DNA from 2 places in the Oleiphilus sp. HI0128 genome. Region 2 is predicted to be linked to the other one. Evidence: predicted binding sites of a transcription regulator. Region 2 holds the regulator's gene; the other holds the start of a gene.
What was found. The regulator PhoB, encoded in region 2, activates phosphate uptake and scavenging genes when phosphate is short. The targets are predictions, from matches to a motif close to TGTCATANNNNTGTCANA.

Region 1: A3763_RS15175 (PA3496 family putative envelope integrity protein) is a predicted target of PhoB. The motif match lies at 1,928-1,945, and genes of this name have one in related genera.

Annotation. Positions count from the first base shown of each region.
Region 1 covers NZ_LWGG01000931.1:4,918-8,627, reverse strand. Annotated here, with positions in the region: gene glyA (serine hydroxymethyltransferase) at 1-410, opposite strand, end outside; gene A3763_RS15180 (MFS transporter) at 561-1,787, opposite strand; gene A3763_RS15175 (PA3496 family putative envelope integrity protein) at 2,034-2,261, shown strand; gene A3763_RS15170 (hypothetical protein) at 2,289-2,630, opposite strand; gene A3763_RS15165 (hypothetical protein) at 2,634-2,834, opposite strand; gene A3763_RS15160 (MASE3 domain-containing protein) at 3,022-3,492, shown strand; gene A3763_RS15155 (response regulator) at 3,557-3,710, shown strand, end outside.
Region 2 covers NZ_LWGG01000853.1:2,613-6,322, forward strand. Annotated here, with positions in the region: gene A3763_RS13235 (hypoxanthine-guanine phosphoribosyltransferase) at 1-501, shown strand, start outside; gene A3763_RS13240 (chorismate lyase) at 501-1,010, shown strand; gene ubiA (4-hydroxybenzoate octaprenyltransferase) at 1,015-1,896, shown strand; gene phoB (phosphate regulon transcriptional regulator PhoB) at 2,016-2,711, shown strand; gene phoR (phosphate regulon sensor histidine kinase PhoR) at 2,888-3,710, shown strand, end outside.

The sequences.
Region 1 (3,710 bases), on a different contig from region 2:
CCGGAAAAGCTTACTGACGCACCATGCGTCAAGTGACCGCCGTGAGCCAAGCTCATTCCCAATACCGTATCGCCGGGAGAGCAAAGCGCCATATAAACAGCAGCATTGGCTTGCGAACCTGAATGAGGTTGAACGTTTGCGTAGTCAGCACCAAACAACTCTTTAGCACGATCAATCGCTAGCTGCTCAACCACGTCAACATGCTCACAACCACCGTAGTAACGCTTACCCGGATAGCCTTCAGCATACTTATTCGTTAATGCAGAACCTTGAGCCTCCATCACTCGAGGGCTGGTGTAGTTTTCTGATGCAATCAGTTCAATGTGTTCTTCTTGACGCGTTGCTTCAGCAGTAATTGCATTTGCTATTTCATCATCAAAGCCAGCTATAGTCATATCACGAGTAAACATTCATCGCCTCTATCATTCAGGAAAAAATAAGCCTCAAAACGGTCATTCCCTAGTCATTCTTCAACTCTTGTAATGAGCCATATAGAGTGAACAGAATTTGATCGTTCAAAAAAGCGCCATTTTATACGATTATTGTGTGAACTTCATCAATCATTTTTGTCGAAAATAATGTAACACAAACACTAAGCTGACTAAGCCAACAGCGCCCGCAACAACAAAGGTAGAAAAATACCCCAACATGCCAGCCAAGAGACCTCCCAGAGCCGCCGCCAAACCAGAGACCAAGACTTGAATACTGGCCTGAACGGTAAAGTCTGCACCTTCATGTCCGGAACGACATTGCGCCATCATCAGCGAGAAAAGGGCTACTGTAGACATGCCGTCGACTGCTTGCTCGAATATACTTAGACCATAGACCCCAAGAATCCCAACCCAGTGCAGGTCCACTAGCGTATAGAGAGCAATTCCCACAGCCTGGGCCAAGCCAGCAATAAGCATCATATTCTTTGCCCCCAGACGAAGGTATAAATACCCGCCTAAAGCAGCCCCCAGCAAACCCGCAATAGAAGACCATAAAGTGATCGTTGCCAAGTCCCCTAGCGAGAAGCCACTATCGATCAGCAAGGGCTTGATCATTACCGAGCCTAAGGAGTCTGCCAGTTTATAGGTGATTAACACCAATACCCAAGCAAGCATATTTGAACGCTTAAAAAAGCCCTTATAGACAGTTAGAGGCAATGCCCTAGCCATGCCTTTATCAGCAACACCTGCATCAAAGTTATTGGTCACCTTTGGGTAAACAGGGATAGCTCCAGTGAAGATTGGCAACATTAGTAGAACTAACAACAAGGCCATAAGCTGCATACTCAGACTCCAACCAAAGTGGTCTATCCCTAGTAACAAGCCGCTACCACTTAAAATCATTCCCAACTTAAAACCTGTTACCTGGACACTGTTTCCGATTCCCCTGAAACGCTCTGCTAGAACTTTCACAGCCAAACCGTCGGTTGCAATATCCTGAGTCGCGGCCGAGGTATTCACCAGTAGAATTCCGATGAGAAAAATAACAATCAAGGGGCCAAACAAGCTTTCATAGTTAGACATAGAAGCTAATAAGAGCAATCCGACAAGCAATAACTGCATCGCTACTATCCAGGTTCGATGCACGCCTATACGAGCCCAACCGATACGATCAACATAGGGAGCCCAAATAAACTTTAAAGCCCATGGCAAGGCAAGGAGTTTGATCAGTCCGATATATTCCAGCGACACGCCCTGGTCTCGCATAATGGCCGGAAAAGCATGAGCTAGCACTCCCGAAGGAAGGCCTTGAGAAAAGTACAGCGCAAACAGGACGGCTAGGCTGGCGACGGGCACGTTATATTCTCCTAAATCATCGATCTTGACGAGCAGCTCTTGCCATCAGCGTACTGACAAAGAAGCTCAAATGCGGGCAAAACTATCATCCAAGCGACCTACTTCACAAGCCCATATTTTTGTCTAAATCGTCATTTTTGCTTCACAAAACTGTCACACCCAAAAGCTAGCCTGAGCTCCAAATAAGGTGAGATGCAAAACAGTAAACATTTCGAAACTTTATCGATGCCAGTTAGGAGACACACTATGCAAGCACATGAATCTCAGAACCCGAGCACTTTTGAGCAAGAAAATTCTCTGGAAGCCATCCATGTAGACTTTATGGATATCGCTCACGAACTTCATCAAAAGCAAAGCGAATCAAAGAAAAAAGATCGTGCAAAGCGCCGCTCCCAAGCAAGAAGAGCAATTGAAGATCATCAGGAGAAAAAGCGTTTAGAGGCAGAGCTTAAAGAGTGGTGGGACGATTTATAACGTTCGTTTTGGCCCAATAGCTAGGCGCTACAGGATTACCAAGTCGCCCTCGTTACCTTGGTCCTCAACTGGTCGACGGCCTTCAGTTAAATAAAGAGCATCGTTGTGGAAGTCTACGTATAGGTGGCAGTCCATCACGCTATCGGTTATTTCACTGCTAATGGAAAAGTGACGAACAATCTCTTCACCATCGCAGTGAAAGTGTTTCATATCTGACTTACTCATCACCTCGGGCAAACCGATAGCCAACCGACAATTATGCTGCACCAAGCTATTTTTTATTCTACCTAGAAAACGGTTGGCCAATTCACAATTCCAATCTTCTTGAAAACTTGGGTCACCAATTCTATCTACATCAACTATCGGCATAGTTTACGCTAATAGTAAACGCGGTGTTTTTAATAGCAAAGAAATTGTCAGGTCTTCAGAGCCTGCCGTAATATACGAAGCCATCACTTCTCGGGAATATGAACTTCTATCCGTTACTTCTATTTGACAGCCCAAGCTTTCAAACTGCTTAACACAAGCTGCATCAAATATTTCGGTAATCAGCGCTTTTGCTTGTTCGCTCATAATTCATCTAAACCCAATTTGGCTAGTTGCACCCAAAAAACAAAAGCATACCAAGACTATCCATTTGTTCAGTGTAACCAAAGCATAGCGACTTTCCTATTATTTGCATACTGACGTGAACTTGAAGACATTTCTACTATACTTCTTTAATGCCATCGCACCACGTCACCATATTTCGGAAGTTTGAATGACGTCTCCCAAAAAACTGACTATTGGGCTATTTTTTCTCTGCACTCTACCTTTTTTACCTAATATGCTAGGAATTGACTTTGGCGCTGCGCCGACAAAAGTCGATATAGTGACAACACAAAGCTCGATGCTGGAAGCGCTGCAGGGAGCTATCCTACATACCATTCTCGAATGGAGCGCAATTTCTATTGCCTGTATCGGCGCTATCTTTGCGTTTGTTCATTACTACTATCATCGTAATATTACACTCCCTATCATGGGGCTTGCATTGCTCTCGGCAGCATCGATCGACATTTTTCATACCTTGGCATCAGCAAGAGTGATCGATGCTCAAGCCCAGAACACTGATTTTATTCCTTTTACCTGGGCGCTTTCCCGCCTTTTCAATGCTTCAATCATGACCGTCGGGGCGGCACTAAGCTTATGGGCTTTGCATCACAGCAATAACCCCCCCTGTACAAGCATCTAAAGCTACTTCCTTTAGCGATAGTTTTTTTGTTGGTTCGGCCTTCGTAAGTGTTTATCTAGCCTCGGTGAGCGAAAACCTACCGCAAACCACTTTCCCTGGCGAATTGATAAGCCGCCCCTATGACATCCTTCCACTAGCGACATACTTATTAGCCGCCACATTGTTCTGGACCTGGTTTCAGAAAGAACGCGACCCCGTCAGCCTGGCGTTTTTATTAA
Region 2 (3,710 bases):
GATATGTCTGAGCTAAGTGATGCAATTGAAAAGACAGCCAAAGATATTGAGCAAGACTTAGCGACCGACAACCCTCTGGTTATTTCAATTATGAATGGCGGTTTGGTGTACTGTGGTCACTTACTCGCTCATTTGAATTTTCCACTAGAGCTGGATTATTTACACGCTACCCGATATGGGAATGAAACCTCTGGCAGCCGCTTGGACTGGCTGGCTAAGCCGGTAAAAGCACTGTCGGGCCGAACCGTTCTTCTGGTTGATGATATCCTTGATGAAGGGCATACCCTCTTACATGTACAGGATTATTGTCGGCAGCAAGGTGCAGCGCGTGTTCTGACGACGGTTTTATTGGATAAGCAACATGACAGAAAGGCGACCAAGGATCTGCTCGCTGACTATACTTGTTTAAATGTTGAGGATCGTTTTGTTTTTGGTTTTGGTATGGATTATCAAGGCTATTGGCGGAATGCGCCGGGTATTTACGCAGTTAAGGGCATGTGATGCTAAAGCCAGCCGCTCGGCGGATACCCGACTGGAAAGTGCCTAAACAATATGGTTCCTGGGTCTTTGATCAAGGTTCACTTACCAAGAGGCTTATCGAAGCATCAAATAATAACTTTAGTGTGCGTGTCACTTATCAAGGCTGGGCTGTACCAAGTCTTGAGGAGAGGCGGATACTAAAAGTGAGAGAGCGTCAGAAAGCGCTGGTCAGGGAAGTTGAGCTGCTTTGTTTCGGAGAAGTATGGGTGATAGCGCGCAGTATTATTCCGAAAACAACGCTAAGTGGTTATGAAAGACAGCTTCAGTATTTGGGAGATAAGCCTTTAGGCGCATTTCTGTTTAAATCCAGAGTTATGACGCGTAGTAAGCTTGAAAGTGTCTCCTTGGTGAAACAGTTTAAAGAACCCGTATTTGGGCGGCGCTCGGTATTTTTTCTTCGTCAGAAACCATTGCTGGTGAGCGAACTATTTATGCCTCGGGTATTTGAGGCAAGCAAACGAGAGAAATAGGCATATGAATACTCAGAGTAAACCCGCGTTTGCAAGTGTTGCAATGGACTACGTAAGGCTTGCGAGGTTGGATAAGCCTATAGGTATTTATCTGGTTTTGTGGCCAACGCTTTGGGCATTATGGTTTGCTGCCGAGGGCATACCAGCTATGGATGTGTTAGCTATTTTTATCGCCGGCTCTGTTTTCATGCGCTCGGCAGGCTGCGTAATCAATGACTTTGCGGATAGAAAAATAGACGGTCATGTAAAGCGCACTGAAGCTCGCCCTCTGGTGACGGGGCGGGTGAGTGCAAAACAGGCTTTGATCTTTTTCGCCGTTTTATGTCTGTTGTCTTTCATCCTGGTTTTGTTTACCAATAAACTGACAATTTACCTTTCATTTGGTGCACTCGCACTTGCTTCTGCTTATCCCTTCATGAAGCGCTATACTTATTTACCACAGGTGGTCTTAGGTGCTGCATTTGCCTGGTCCGTTCCTATGGCTTATGCCGCGCAAGTGAATGAACTGCCTGCGCATATCTGGTTGATCTATATGGCAACAGTCTTGTGGACCGTTGCTTATGATACGATGTATGCCATGGTCGATAGGGATGATGATATCAAAATCGGCGTTAAATCCACGGCCATCTTATTTGGTTCGGCTGATCGGGCGATTATCGCATTTTTGCAGGTTTTGGTGATATTGACGCTGAGCTTGTTAGGTGAACAGCTTGAAATGGGGCAGTTTTACTTTCTGAGTATTGTCGTTGCGTCGGTACTATTTGTATATCAGCAGCACTTGATTCGCCATCGTGACAGAGATGAGTGCTTTAAGGCGTTTTTGAACAATAACTGGGTGGGTATGGTTTTATTCCTGGGACTGTTTCTAGACTTTTATGTCAGGTGAATTGTAAAACTTCGCAAAAAGGAGCGCTCATTAGGTTCTCAGCATAGGCTTACAGTGTAGTGTCATAAAACTGTAACAGCTTGCCGTTTTAATACAGTTTGATTTTTGGAGTAAGTACTATGTCAGAAAAAACCGTATTAATTGTTGATGATGAAGCATCAATCAGAGAAATGATTGCTGTTGCTTTAGAAATGGCTGATTACAATTGTATCGAAGCTTCAAATGCGCAGGATGCATTTATTGCTATTGTGGATCAACGTCCCGATATGATTTTACTTGATTGGATGTTGCCAGGCACTAGCGGAATTGAATTGGCAAGACGCTTGAAACGCAATGAAGCGACCAGTGATATCCCTATTATTATGCTGACAGCTAAAACCGAAGAGGATAATAAAGTACAGGGTTTGGAAGTCGGTGCCGACGACTATATTACTAAGCCTTTTTCTCCTCGTGAATTGGTTGCTCGTCTTAAAGCTGTACTTCGTCGTGCGACGCCTGCGGGTGTCGAAAGTGAAATCGAAATAGATGGATTGGTACTTGACCCAGTTTGTCATCGCGTTACCGCTCACAATAATTTGCTGAGCATGGGGCCAACTGAGTTTAAGCTACTGCAGTTCTTTATGACGCATCAAGACCGCGTTTATAGCCGTTCCCAGCTACTTGATCAAGTTTGGGGTGGCAATGTCTATGTTGAAGATCGAACCGTTGATGTTCATATTCGGCGCCTTCGCAAGGCATTAGGTGAAAGGCATGAATACCTGGTTCAAACTGTTCGAGGTACTGGCTATCGTTTTTCTGCTCAAGGTGCTGCATAGCGCTTGAGCATTGGTAACTTTGTTATAAAATAAGAAAGGTGGCAAGGAGCTCGATTTTTCATGCACATGACTTCGATCATTGACGAAGGGTGCACACTCTCTGTACCGTTTGCGTTTTAATGGCAAACTATTGAATCAGAGAATGAATCTGTCTTCCTGTGCTGGAGCATAAGGTTATGCACAAACGAATCATCGGTCACTTATACTCCCTTTTTTGGGCTGTGATTGGCTTGCTGGTACTTGGCCTGCTGATTGGGGAATTAGCGTGGGTTCTCGCGATTGGCTGCTTTGCCTACTTAGCCTGGACAATCAGCCAGGCTGTTAAGCTGCATCGTTGGCTTTACAGTGTACAAGAAGACCAAGCAATTCCCGAAAGCCATGGTTTATGGGGCGATCTGTTTGACGGTCTATATCAAATTCAATATCAAAATCGCATTACTCAAGAAAACTTGCGGTCAATGATTGCTCGTGTCCAATTATCTACCAATGCACTAAAAGAGGCTGTCGTCATGACTAACTCTGAAGGTGCGATGGACTGGTGGAATGACTCTGCAAGTACAGTACTTGGCTTTAAACGAGAGTCAGATAGAGGTCAGCTGATAACAAATTTGCTTAGAGACCCTTCCTTTAAGCGATATTTTGAAAGCAAGAATTACGACGAACCTTTAGAGCTACGTTCACCTTTAAATAAAAGTGCAACTTTGCAAGTACATATCACTTTGTTTGGCAAAGATGACCGCTTGGTTTTCGCGCAAGATGTGACGCGTGTGCAGCGACTTGAACAGATGCGGCGTGACTTCGTTAGCAATGTTTCTCATGATATGAGAACGCCATTGACGGTTATTAGAGGTTATATCGAAACCTTCCAGGATGCTGAAGATACACCTAAGAAGTGGCGAAGAGCCTTAAATTCAATGCAAGAGCAAACGAAACGGATGGAAAGCCTGATTAGTGACCTCTTGTTACTCGCCAAGTATGAAACTGAAGGCCTGCCTAGTA